DNA from 3 places in the Pseudoalteromonas sp. SG41-1 genome. Region 2 is predicted to be linked to each of the others. Evidence: predicted binding sites of a transcription regulator. Region 2 holds the regulator's gene; each other region holds the start of a gene.

The links. Region 2 encodes MetJ, which represses methionine synthesis genes. Its sites were predicted from a motif close to TAGACGTCTAGACGTCTA; they were not measured.
Positions count from the first base shown of each region.
Region 1: H5203_RS11040 (methylenetetrahydrofolate reductase) is a predicted target of MetJ. The motif match lies at 1,979-1,996, and genes of this name have one in related genera.
Region 3: metA (homoserine O-succinyltransferase) is a predicted target of MetJ. The motif match lies at 1,334-1,351, and genes of this name have one in related genera.

Region 1 covers NZ_JACJFL010000016.1:18,050-21,338, reverse strand. Annotated here, with positions in the region: gene H5203_RS11045 (DEAD/DEAH box helicase) at 1-865, shown strand, start outside; gene H5203_RS11040 (methylenetetrahydrofolate reductase) at 978-1,934, opposite strand; gene H5203_RS11035 (pitrilysin family protein) at 2,183-3,289, shown strand, end outside.
Region 2 covers NZ_JACJFL010000025.1:6,042-9,330, forward strand. Annotated here, with positions in the region: gene H5203_RS13910 (malic enzyme-like NAD(P)-binding protein) at 1-934, shown strand, start outside; gene metJ (met regulon transcriptional regulator MetJ) at 1,044-1,364, opposite strand; gene metB (cystathionine gamma-synthase) at 1,600-2,862, shown strand; gene metL (bifunctional aspartate kinase/homoserine dehydrogenase II) at 2,869-3,289, shown strand, end outside.
Region 3 covers NZ_JACJFL010000010.1:37,047-40,335, reverse strand. Annotated here, with positions in the region: gene ettA (energy-dependent translational throttle protein EttA) at 1-256, opposite strand, end outside; gene H5203_RS23120 (DMT family transporter) at 350-1,249, opposite strand; gene metA (homoserine O-succinyltransferase) at 1,417-2,364, shown strand; gene H5203_RS08540 (homocysteine S-methyltransferase family protein) at 2,354-3,289, shown strand, end outside.

The DNA.
Region 1 (3,289 bases), on a different contig from region 2:
AGTTGTAGTGGCAACGCCAGGGCGATTACTTGATCATATAATCAAAGGCAGCATTAAGCTATCAAGTGTTGATTCACTGGTGTTTGATGAAGCCGATCGCATGCTTGATATGGGCTTTATTGACGAAATTAAACGTATATTGCGCCATGTTCCCAGTGATCGTCAGACCTTACTATTTTCAGCGACCTTTGACGATAGTGTATTTGAGCTCAGTAAAAAGTTATTAAAAGATCCAAAACTTGTTGAAGTCGATAAACGTAATTCTGCGGCTGTAGAAGTTGAGCAAATCATTTACGCGGTTGATGAAGACCGTAAACGTGAGCTTGTCTCGCACATGATTGGCATGAAAAACTGGCGCCAAGTACTGATCTTTACTCGCACAAAGCAAATGGCCGATCAACTCGCCAAAGAAATGTGTAAAGATGGCTTAAAAACACAGTCAATTCATGGTGATAAATCTCAAGGTGCACGTGATAGAGCACTGCAAGATTTTAAAGAAGGTACCACTCGTGTGCTAGTGGCAACCGATGTTGCAGCTCGAGGTCTAGACATAGTCTCGTTAAAGTATGTGATTAATTTTGAATTACCTTATATAGCTGAAGATTATGTCCACCGTATTGGCCGCACAGGGCGCGCTGGCGAGCAAGGCTTAGCGATGTCATTAGTCAGCCTTGACGAGCAGTGGTTACTTGAAGAAATTGAAGTGTTGCTTGATACTCGTCTAACGCCGCAGTGGTTAGCTGGCTATGAACCTGATCCAAATAAAAAGCCAAAAGACAACCGTAAAAACACCAATAAATCACGTAAAGAGCGCGACAAAAAACGTATTACAGGGCAAAAAACACCAAACAGAAGACGCAAATAATCGTTCTCAGTCGTGACTTATTAATTCATTGCATAGTATAGTATTTATTATCAAGCTCAAAATAAGCAAACGGATATGCTTACTTTGAGTGATAAATTATAAAAACGGATACTTACGCAATTTGTTTTTCAGCTAAGTTTAATTCCATCGTCGCTTTTAATAAGCGGTAAAGATTAATAGATGCATCAATTTCTTCTTTACGGTTGGTTAAACTTTCAATATTTAACCCCAGTGGCACGTCTAAATGCGCGCAACTTCTTAGTATTAAATCTAAGTTTTCACGGCAAATACGTACAGATTCACTCAGTGGGTTTTGCGAATCAAGCATCCGCCATTTAGTTGCATCAGGTACGGAAATTCCTAACCATTGCATAAACTCTAAGGTTTTTTCACTGCCGCAGGGTGTAAAGGTTAGAATAATACGTTTAGGTTCGATACCTTGAGCTTTACAGCTGCGCGCATAACTGGTGATCAAATCCACGGTTGCTTGCGCGTTATACACAGCTTGTGAGATAAAAAATTTACAGCCTTGCGTGGTTTTTTCAAGTAAGCGTTCATGTTCATTACGTTTACTTGCGTGGCGCTCGGCAATGGTAACGCCTCCTAAAAAGAAGTCTTGAGGCTGTTCGCTTAAGACTTTATAAGCATCAGGCAGGCTTAATTTAATATCCCCGTCAGATGATGGACTACCGACTAATACTAGGTTTTTTAAATTAAACTGGTTTTTAGTTTCGCTTAACCACTGTTTAAATTCGGCCACACCGCGCTGTGCAACACTTTTATAAGTGATCACTTCTTGATGCGATAAATTACGTAGTAAGTTACTGTATTCTCGAGGATCTACTGTTTGCTTGAACGGAAAAGGGCGAGGCATCTCAGTGCGACTACTTTCATCTTGAATGTCATAAATAATCACGCCATCGTATTCAATTTCATGCAAACGAGCTAAGAGCTTTTGGGCGATAATTTCAAGCTGCGCTTTATCAGTACCAATACGTGGTGGGGTGGTACCAATTAAGTACACACCCTGATTGGTGTCTTCAATTTTCTCTTGTAGTGATAAAGCCATAATCCTCATTCCAGCTAAGTTAGTGTCTATGGCAAATAATATAGCAGCCATTTAGACGTCTAGATAGATTTTTTTTAGTGAAACTTTTTCAACGAAGGTGAGTTTTATTCATGTTGCTCTGAATGAAGAGTTCTCTGATACACAACTGTTTACATAATTTATTACCTCAGGGGTCTTATATTGACTTGCTTTGTTGCATAATCGGATGACTAAAAACAAGAAATTTATTCAACTAACAAGGGATAGCAATGAAATTTAAATTATTAGCAACGAGCCTTGCGGTAACGCTTGCACTGAGCGGCTGTGCAAATAACAGCGGCTCAAACATGGTCAAAGAGGTTGAGATTGAACAGTCAACGGTTGCCAGTAGTAATGATCGGGTGTTCTCACAAGATTATTTATTAGAAGAGCTTGATAACGGTTTACGCGTTATGGTGGTTAAAACTGATTACCCTGATGTGGTATCACTACAAATTCCAGTGTCTGTCGGTTCTCGTAATGAAGTCGAAGCAGGTAAAACCGGTTTTGCACACTTTTTTGAACACATGATGTTTAAAGGCTCTGAAAAATATCCGCAAGATGTGTATTCTGATATTCTAAAAAATTCTGGGGTTGATAATCGCGCTTATACAACCAATGATTACACTAACTATCACTTAAACTTTTCAAAGCAACATCTTGATAAAGTACTTGAAATTGAAGCGGATATTTTTCAAAACCTGACTTATTCAGAAGAGCAATTTCGTACCGAAGCATTAACAGTTAAAGGCGAATACCTTAAAAATAATGCCAGCCCGGTTCGTAAGTTACTTTCTGCAGTACGTAATGAAGCATTCGAAAAACATACTTATAAACATACCACCATGGGCTTTTTTGAAGATATTGAAGCCATGCCGGATCAAATGGCATACGGTAAAGAGTTTTTTGCTAAGTTTTATAAACCTGAATATGTGTCATTAGTGATTGTAGGCGATGTTGATCCAGCTGAAACTATGGCTATGGTTAAAAAACACTGGGGCCAATGGCAAAAAGGCGATTTCGTTGCTGATATTCCAACCGAACCAAAACAGCAAGCGGCGAAATATATACATGAGCAAAACGAAGGCTTACCAGGGCATTGGTTATTAGTATCTTATAAAGGCACAGCCTGGCAGCCAAAACAAAAAGACAGAGCCGCGCTTGATTTACTGTCACAGCTTTATTTTTCAACCAACTCAGAGCTTTACCAAGAGTTAGTGGTTGATAAACAAATTGCTAGCCAAATGTTTAGCTATAACCCTGATACCAAAGATCCCGGCTTATTACATGTTTTTGTGAAAGTTGAAAATGAGGCTGATTTAGCGGTTGCTCGTGAT
Region 2 (3,289 bases):
AGATTCGATAGATATTGAGGTGAAACACAATACCACCGAAGATTTCATCAATACAGTTGCTAACATCGCTGATACGTTTGGCGGTATTAACTTAGAAGACATTAAAGCGCCAGAGTGTTTTGAAATAGAAAAAGCATTGATCGAGCGTTGTAGCATTCCAGTGTTCCACGACGATCAACACGGTACCGCGATTGTAACGGCTGCTGGTATGATCAACGCACTTGAAGTACAAGGCAAAGAAATCGAAGATGCGATTATCGTTTGTTTAGGAGCCGGTGCCGCAGCGGTTGCGTGTATGGAGCTACTGATCAAGTGTGGCGCATTGCGTGAACATATTTACATGTTAGATCGTAAAGGCGTTATTCATACTCGTCGTGATGATTTAAACGAGTACAAACAGTTATTCGCTAACAATACAGATAAGCGCACACTGCAAGATGTTATTGCTGATGCCGATGTATTTGTTGGTGTATCTGGCCCGAATTTACTTTCTCCTGACGATCTTAAGCTAATGGCTGATCGACCTGTAGTGTTTGCCTGTTCAAACCCAGATCCAGAAATCTCTCCAGTGCTTGCTCATGGTGCTCGCGATGATTTAATCATGGCAACGGGTCGTTCAGATTATCCAAACCAAGTTAACAACGTGCTGTGTTTCCCATTTATTTTCCGTGGTGCGCTAGATGTGCGTGCAAGCAAAATTAATGATGAAATGAAAATTGCTGCGGTTGACGCTATTCGTAGCATTGCTAAAGAACCAGTACCAGCGGAAGTATTAAAAGCGGCGGGTGTTGAGACACTTGAATTTGGTGCGCAGTATATTATTCCAAAACCGATGGATCCGCGTTTATTACCGCGCATTGCCAAAGCAGTAGCGCAAGCGGCAATTGATTCTGGTGTTGCACAAATTGATATGCCGGAAAACTACATGGAGTAGCTGCTTAGCTGCAATTGGTAATGGCACAATAATAAAAACCTCAGTAACTTACGTTACTGAGGTTTTTTTGTAGCCCATTCCTGAAGCAGGAATATATACAAATGATAACTTAATCTTCGTTGAGTACAGGTACTTCGAGACCCATTTCAAGCATGATTTTTTTCACTTCTTCAGGCACTTTCTCTGGATTATCTTTACGTAAATCTTCATCGTTTGGCAGTGGTTGGCCAGTAAATGCGTGTAAAAATGCTTCACAAAGTAATTCGCTATTTGTTGCATGGCGAAGATTATTAATTTGACGACGAGTACGCTCATCAGTCAAAACTTTTAATACATTTAGCGGGATCGAAACGGTGATCTTTTTAACTTGTTCTGATTTTTTCCCGTGTTCTGCGTATGGGTGAATATATTCACCATTCCATTTAGCCATAGGATGTATCGTTGCCTCAGGTTGTTAATTGTTTGCGCGACCTTTTGCAGCGCAAAGATGGCGAAATTCTATCGTGTTAAAAAAGATAGTCAAATACTTGTTTTTTAGCCATCTAGCGGCTTAAATGTTTTTACTTCTAATCTTGCGGCTAAAACCGCATAAATGCTTTGACTTATTAAATTTGATCCTCTAACCTTTTAGACGTCTAAACATCCATTTAATTGTAGGTGACGGTATGAGTCAAAAGAATAAAGCAACCATTGCAGTACGCAATGGTATTGATGCAGATAAACATCACGGCGCGGTTGTGCCTCCCATTCATTTATCGACCACCTACTCATTTGCTGATTTTGATAAAAAGCGCCAATATGATTATGGCCGTAGCGGCAACCCAAACCGTGATTTACTCGCTGAAACGCTCGCTAAGCTTGAAGGTGGCGCTAAGGGGATTATCACTGCAACGGGCATGGCTGCGGTGCATTTAGCTACTCAGCTGCTAAACAGTGACGATACCTTAGTGATCCCACATGATTGCTATGGCGGTAGTTACCGCTTATTCACCTCACTTGAAAAGCGTGGCTTATTAAAGTTAGTGGTTTTAGATTTAACTAAATCTGAAAATCATCAAAAAATTCTTGAGATAAAACCAAAGCTAATTTGGATTGAAACACCGAGTAATCCTATTTTACGGTTAACCGATATTAAAGCGATCACCACGATTGCTAAGCAGTGCGGTGCATTGGTTGGTGCCGATAACACATTTTTATCACCTGCTTTGCAAAACCCAATTGAGTTTGGTGTTGATATTGTGGTGCATTCGACCACTAAATATATTAACGGTCACTCAGATGTTGTTGGTGGTGCGGTGATCGCCGCTACCCAAGAGTTGGGTGATGAGCTTGCTTGGTGGGCTAATAACATTGGCATTACCGGTGCCCCGTTTGATAGCTACTTAACGTTACGTGGTTTACGTACTTTGAATGTTCGTTTACGTCAGCATCAAGAAAATGCCTTTATTATTGCCCAATATCTAGAAAACTCCCCTTATGTAAGCCAAGTATATTACCCAGGATTAGTATCTCATCCACAGCATGAACTCGCTAAACAGCAGCAACGTGGTTTTGGTGGCATGGTAAGCTTTGATATCAAAGGTGATATTAATGATGCTGCAGAATTTTTGACCAGCTTAGAAGAATTTAGCTTAGCTGAGTCATTAGGTGGGGTTGAGAGTTTGATTTGTCACCCTGCAACTATGACCCACGCAGGTATGGAGGCAACTGCTCGTCTTGCTGCGGGAGTAGGTGATACCCTGATCCGTATTTCGGTGGGCATTGAAGATGTAAAAGATTTAATCGCTGACTTAGATCGTGTATTCAATAAAGTGAAACCAGGTCAAGCTCAGCACGGCGCAAAAGTAATCGCTTCCTCTGTTCAACAACAAGATGATGAGCAATCAAGCTCATTTAAACTGACTCCTGCACATACGGCTTTGTGGTAATAAAAAATGGTAAATATAGTTCATAAATTTGGTGGTTCTAGCCTTAGTTCTGCAGAGCGTTATCAGGCCGTAGCAAATATTATTCTAGCCCATACGGAAGCCGGTGATTGTGTGGTGGTATCCGCAGCCGGTAAAACTACTAATACGTTAGTTACGCTATGGCAGAGTTACCAGCAAGGTGATCAACAGGCAGTGAGTGATATTTTATTGCAGCTTGATAATCATCAACGTACTTTGATCGAGCAGTTATTGAGTCCAGCAGCGCGACATACGGCATTAAACGTATTAGAACAAGAGCTAGCCTTAATTGCACAGCAAACTCAACAGCAAAGCTTACAGGAAGCCGCATTGCTTGCTCACGGTGAAGTTTGGTCGGCACGATTATTGGCTAGCTATTTAAAACAGTTAAATGTTGCAGCTCAAGATG
Region 3 (3,289 bases), on a different contig from region 2:
TTTCATCTAGAATAGGCTCTTGCGGTAAGTAACCAATTTTAGTGCCCGGTTGAGGATATGCCTCACCTTCAAACTCTTGATCAAGGCCGGCCATAATACGTAGCAACGTTGATTTACCAGAACCGTTTAAACCAAGTACACCAATTTTTGCGCCCGGGAAAAAATGCAAAGAAATATCTTTTAAGATAGTGCGCTTAGGTGGCACAACCTTAGATACTCGACTCATCGAGAAAATAAACTTATCAGGTAAAACCATGGAGGGAGCCTTCAAATAATAATAAAAATTTCAATGTTGTATTGTAGTGGCTCACAGGTGAAACAGTCAACGAATCAACCAAATAACAATGTGCTAATTCGCGAGCAATACTCCTACACCGATTAAAGCAAGCAAGCCGCCTATTAACATTTTATTGGTAACGGGCTCGCGCTTTATAAAACCAATGCTCATTACAATTAATGGCGCGGTTGCGAAAATCGTTTGTGCAATGGCTGGATCGGTATATTTAACTGCGCCAAGTTGAAGCCATAAACCAAGGAAAGTGCCTAAAAACACAGCCGCAAAAAACCATTGTTTGCCGCTAATTCCCCTTAGAGTTAGTGCTTGTTTAAATTCACTGCTTTTAAACACTGCAACAACTAAGGCCACAGTCATCGTACCTGCTGCTAATCTAATTAATGCCGCCCATAAGCTACTCATATGCTCATTATTGAGTGCGCCTTTAGACATCACCATACCGAGCGCTTGGCAGATAGCAGCTGCAAGGGCACATAAAACACCTTTGCGATAATGTTGATGATCAACCTGTGGCAATGTTTTTTCAGGCTTGATTGCTATTACTACGCCAATGGTTGTAAGTACAATACCGCACCATGCAAATGGCGATAAATAATGATTTAATAGCAGGATATTAAAAACCCCCACAAGGGCTGGAGCAAGGGACTCAATAACTAACGTGCGAGCAGGGCCAATATTTCGCAGCGCAGTAAAATAGGCGCTATCGCCAATCGCAATCCCAATCACCCCGCCAGCAATTAGCCAAAGCCAGCTTGTCAGATGATGTGGTAGTGCAGCGTCTTGAGTAATCGCAATAGTCACTAACATCATGGCACTTGCTAACACGCCTTTACTGATGTTTAGCTGCATAGGCGTTAAGTGATGGCTAAAACCTTTATATAAAATGGTCGAAAGCGCCCAAACAATAGCTGCTAATATAGCAAAAAATTCTCCTAAGCCTAGCCAATCAATCACGTTTACCACCTTAAAATAAAATCAACAGGCGCATTATGGCGAGCGGTTTTTAGAATGCAAAAGAATAGTTAAAATAAACTCATTTGGACATCTAAACATCTAGAGGTTGAAATTTCCAGCTATCCGTTCATAATTAGCCATTGGTTAATTATGCCTTGGAGATGAGTATGCCTATTACCGTTAAAGATGAATTGCCCGCAATTGCGAAGTTACGTCAAGAAAACGTATTCGTAATGCCAAAAAGCCGCGCTAAAACCCAAGAGATCCGTCCGATGCGCTTGGCGATTTTAAACTTAATGCCTAATAAGGTAGAAACCGAGGTGCAATTTATTCGTTTGCTCGCTAATTCACCCTTACAAGTGAATGTAGAGCTACTACGTTTAGACACTCATCGCAGCAGTAGCAATTCAGAGCAGCATTTAGACACTTTTTATCGTTATTTCTCTGAAGTGAAAGACAACAATTACGATGCATTACTCATTACCGGCGCACCATTGGCACATTTAGAATATGACGATGTAGCCTACTGGGATGAACTAAAAGTAATTTTAGATTGGGCGGAGCAGCATGTAACCTCAACATTATTTTCGTGTTGGGCGGCTCACGCGGGTTTATTTCATCATTATAATCTAAAGCGTGAACTAAAAGAAAATAAGCTCTGTGGCGTGTTTACCCATAAGTGTTACTTTGAACATGGAGCCTTAACGCGTGGTTTTGACGATACCTTTGTAGTGCCTCACTCGCGTTATGGTCATATTGATATTGAAAAAATTAACGCTTGTGATGACTTAGTTGTGCTGGCAGGTTCAGAGCAAGTAGGCGCTTACTTAATAAAAAATAAATCCGGCAGCCAAGTGTATATTACCGGGCATCCTGAGTATGATGCAGACACTTTAAAAGGCGAATATCAGCGCGATTTAGAAAAAGGCCCTGATGCGCCATTGCCTGAAAATTACTTTCCAGAGAACAACCCAGATAACGAACCGTCGAAAACTTGGCAAAGCCATGCCTTTTTACTGTTTTCGAATTGGTTAAATTATTATGTGTACCAAACCACACCCTATGATATTAATTTAGTTAGCCAAGCCGTAAGGACTAACAACTATGCCGAATAATTTAGAAAACAAAAGCGCCGAGTTAATTGAAGCGTTAAAACAGCGTATTTTAATTCTTGATGGTGCTATGGGTACCATGATCCAAGAACACAAATTAGAAGAACACGATTACCGTGGCGAGCGCTTTAAAGACTGGCATGTGCTAATTAAAGGTAATAATGATTTATTAAGCATTACACAACCAAAAATTATTGCTGATATTCATCGTGGCTTTTTAAATGCAGGTGCCGATATTATCGAAACCAACACCTTTAATTCGACTACAATTTCGATGGAAGATTACGATATGGCCAGCATCAGCCGTGAAGTAAACTTAGAGTCAGCTAAATTAGCACGCAGTATTTGTGATGAGTTTACTGCTAAAAATCCAGCTAAACCACGCTATGTTGCGGGTGTTTTAGGGCCAACCTCAAAAACCTGTTCAATCTCACCGGATGTGAACGACCCCGGTTATCGCAATGTCACGTTTGATAAGTTAGTCACCGCGTATGTTGAATCAACCCTTGCTTTAATGGAAGGTGGTGTTGATCTCATTTTAATAGAAACAATTTTTGATACGCTAAATGCAAAAGCGGCTTCATTCGCGGTTGAAGAAGCGTTTGAGCAAGCCGGTCGCAAGTTACCTGTGATGATCTCTGGCACCATAACCGATGCCTCGGGCCGTACGCTGTCAGGGCAAACCACCGAAGCATTTTATAATTCGATTCGTCATATTAAGCCAATTTCAATTGGTCTCAATTGCGCCCTTGGCCCAGATTTACTGCGCCAATATGTAGAAGAACTATCGCGTGTTTGTGAAACTTACACCTCAGTGCACCCCAATGCCGGTTTACCCAATGAGTTTGGGGAATATGATTTAGAAGCACCTGAAATGGCGAAAGAAATTATCGATTGGGGCAAGTCTGGCTTTATCAATATTGTTGGT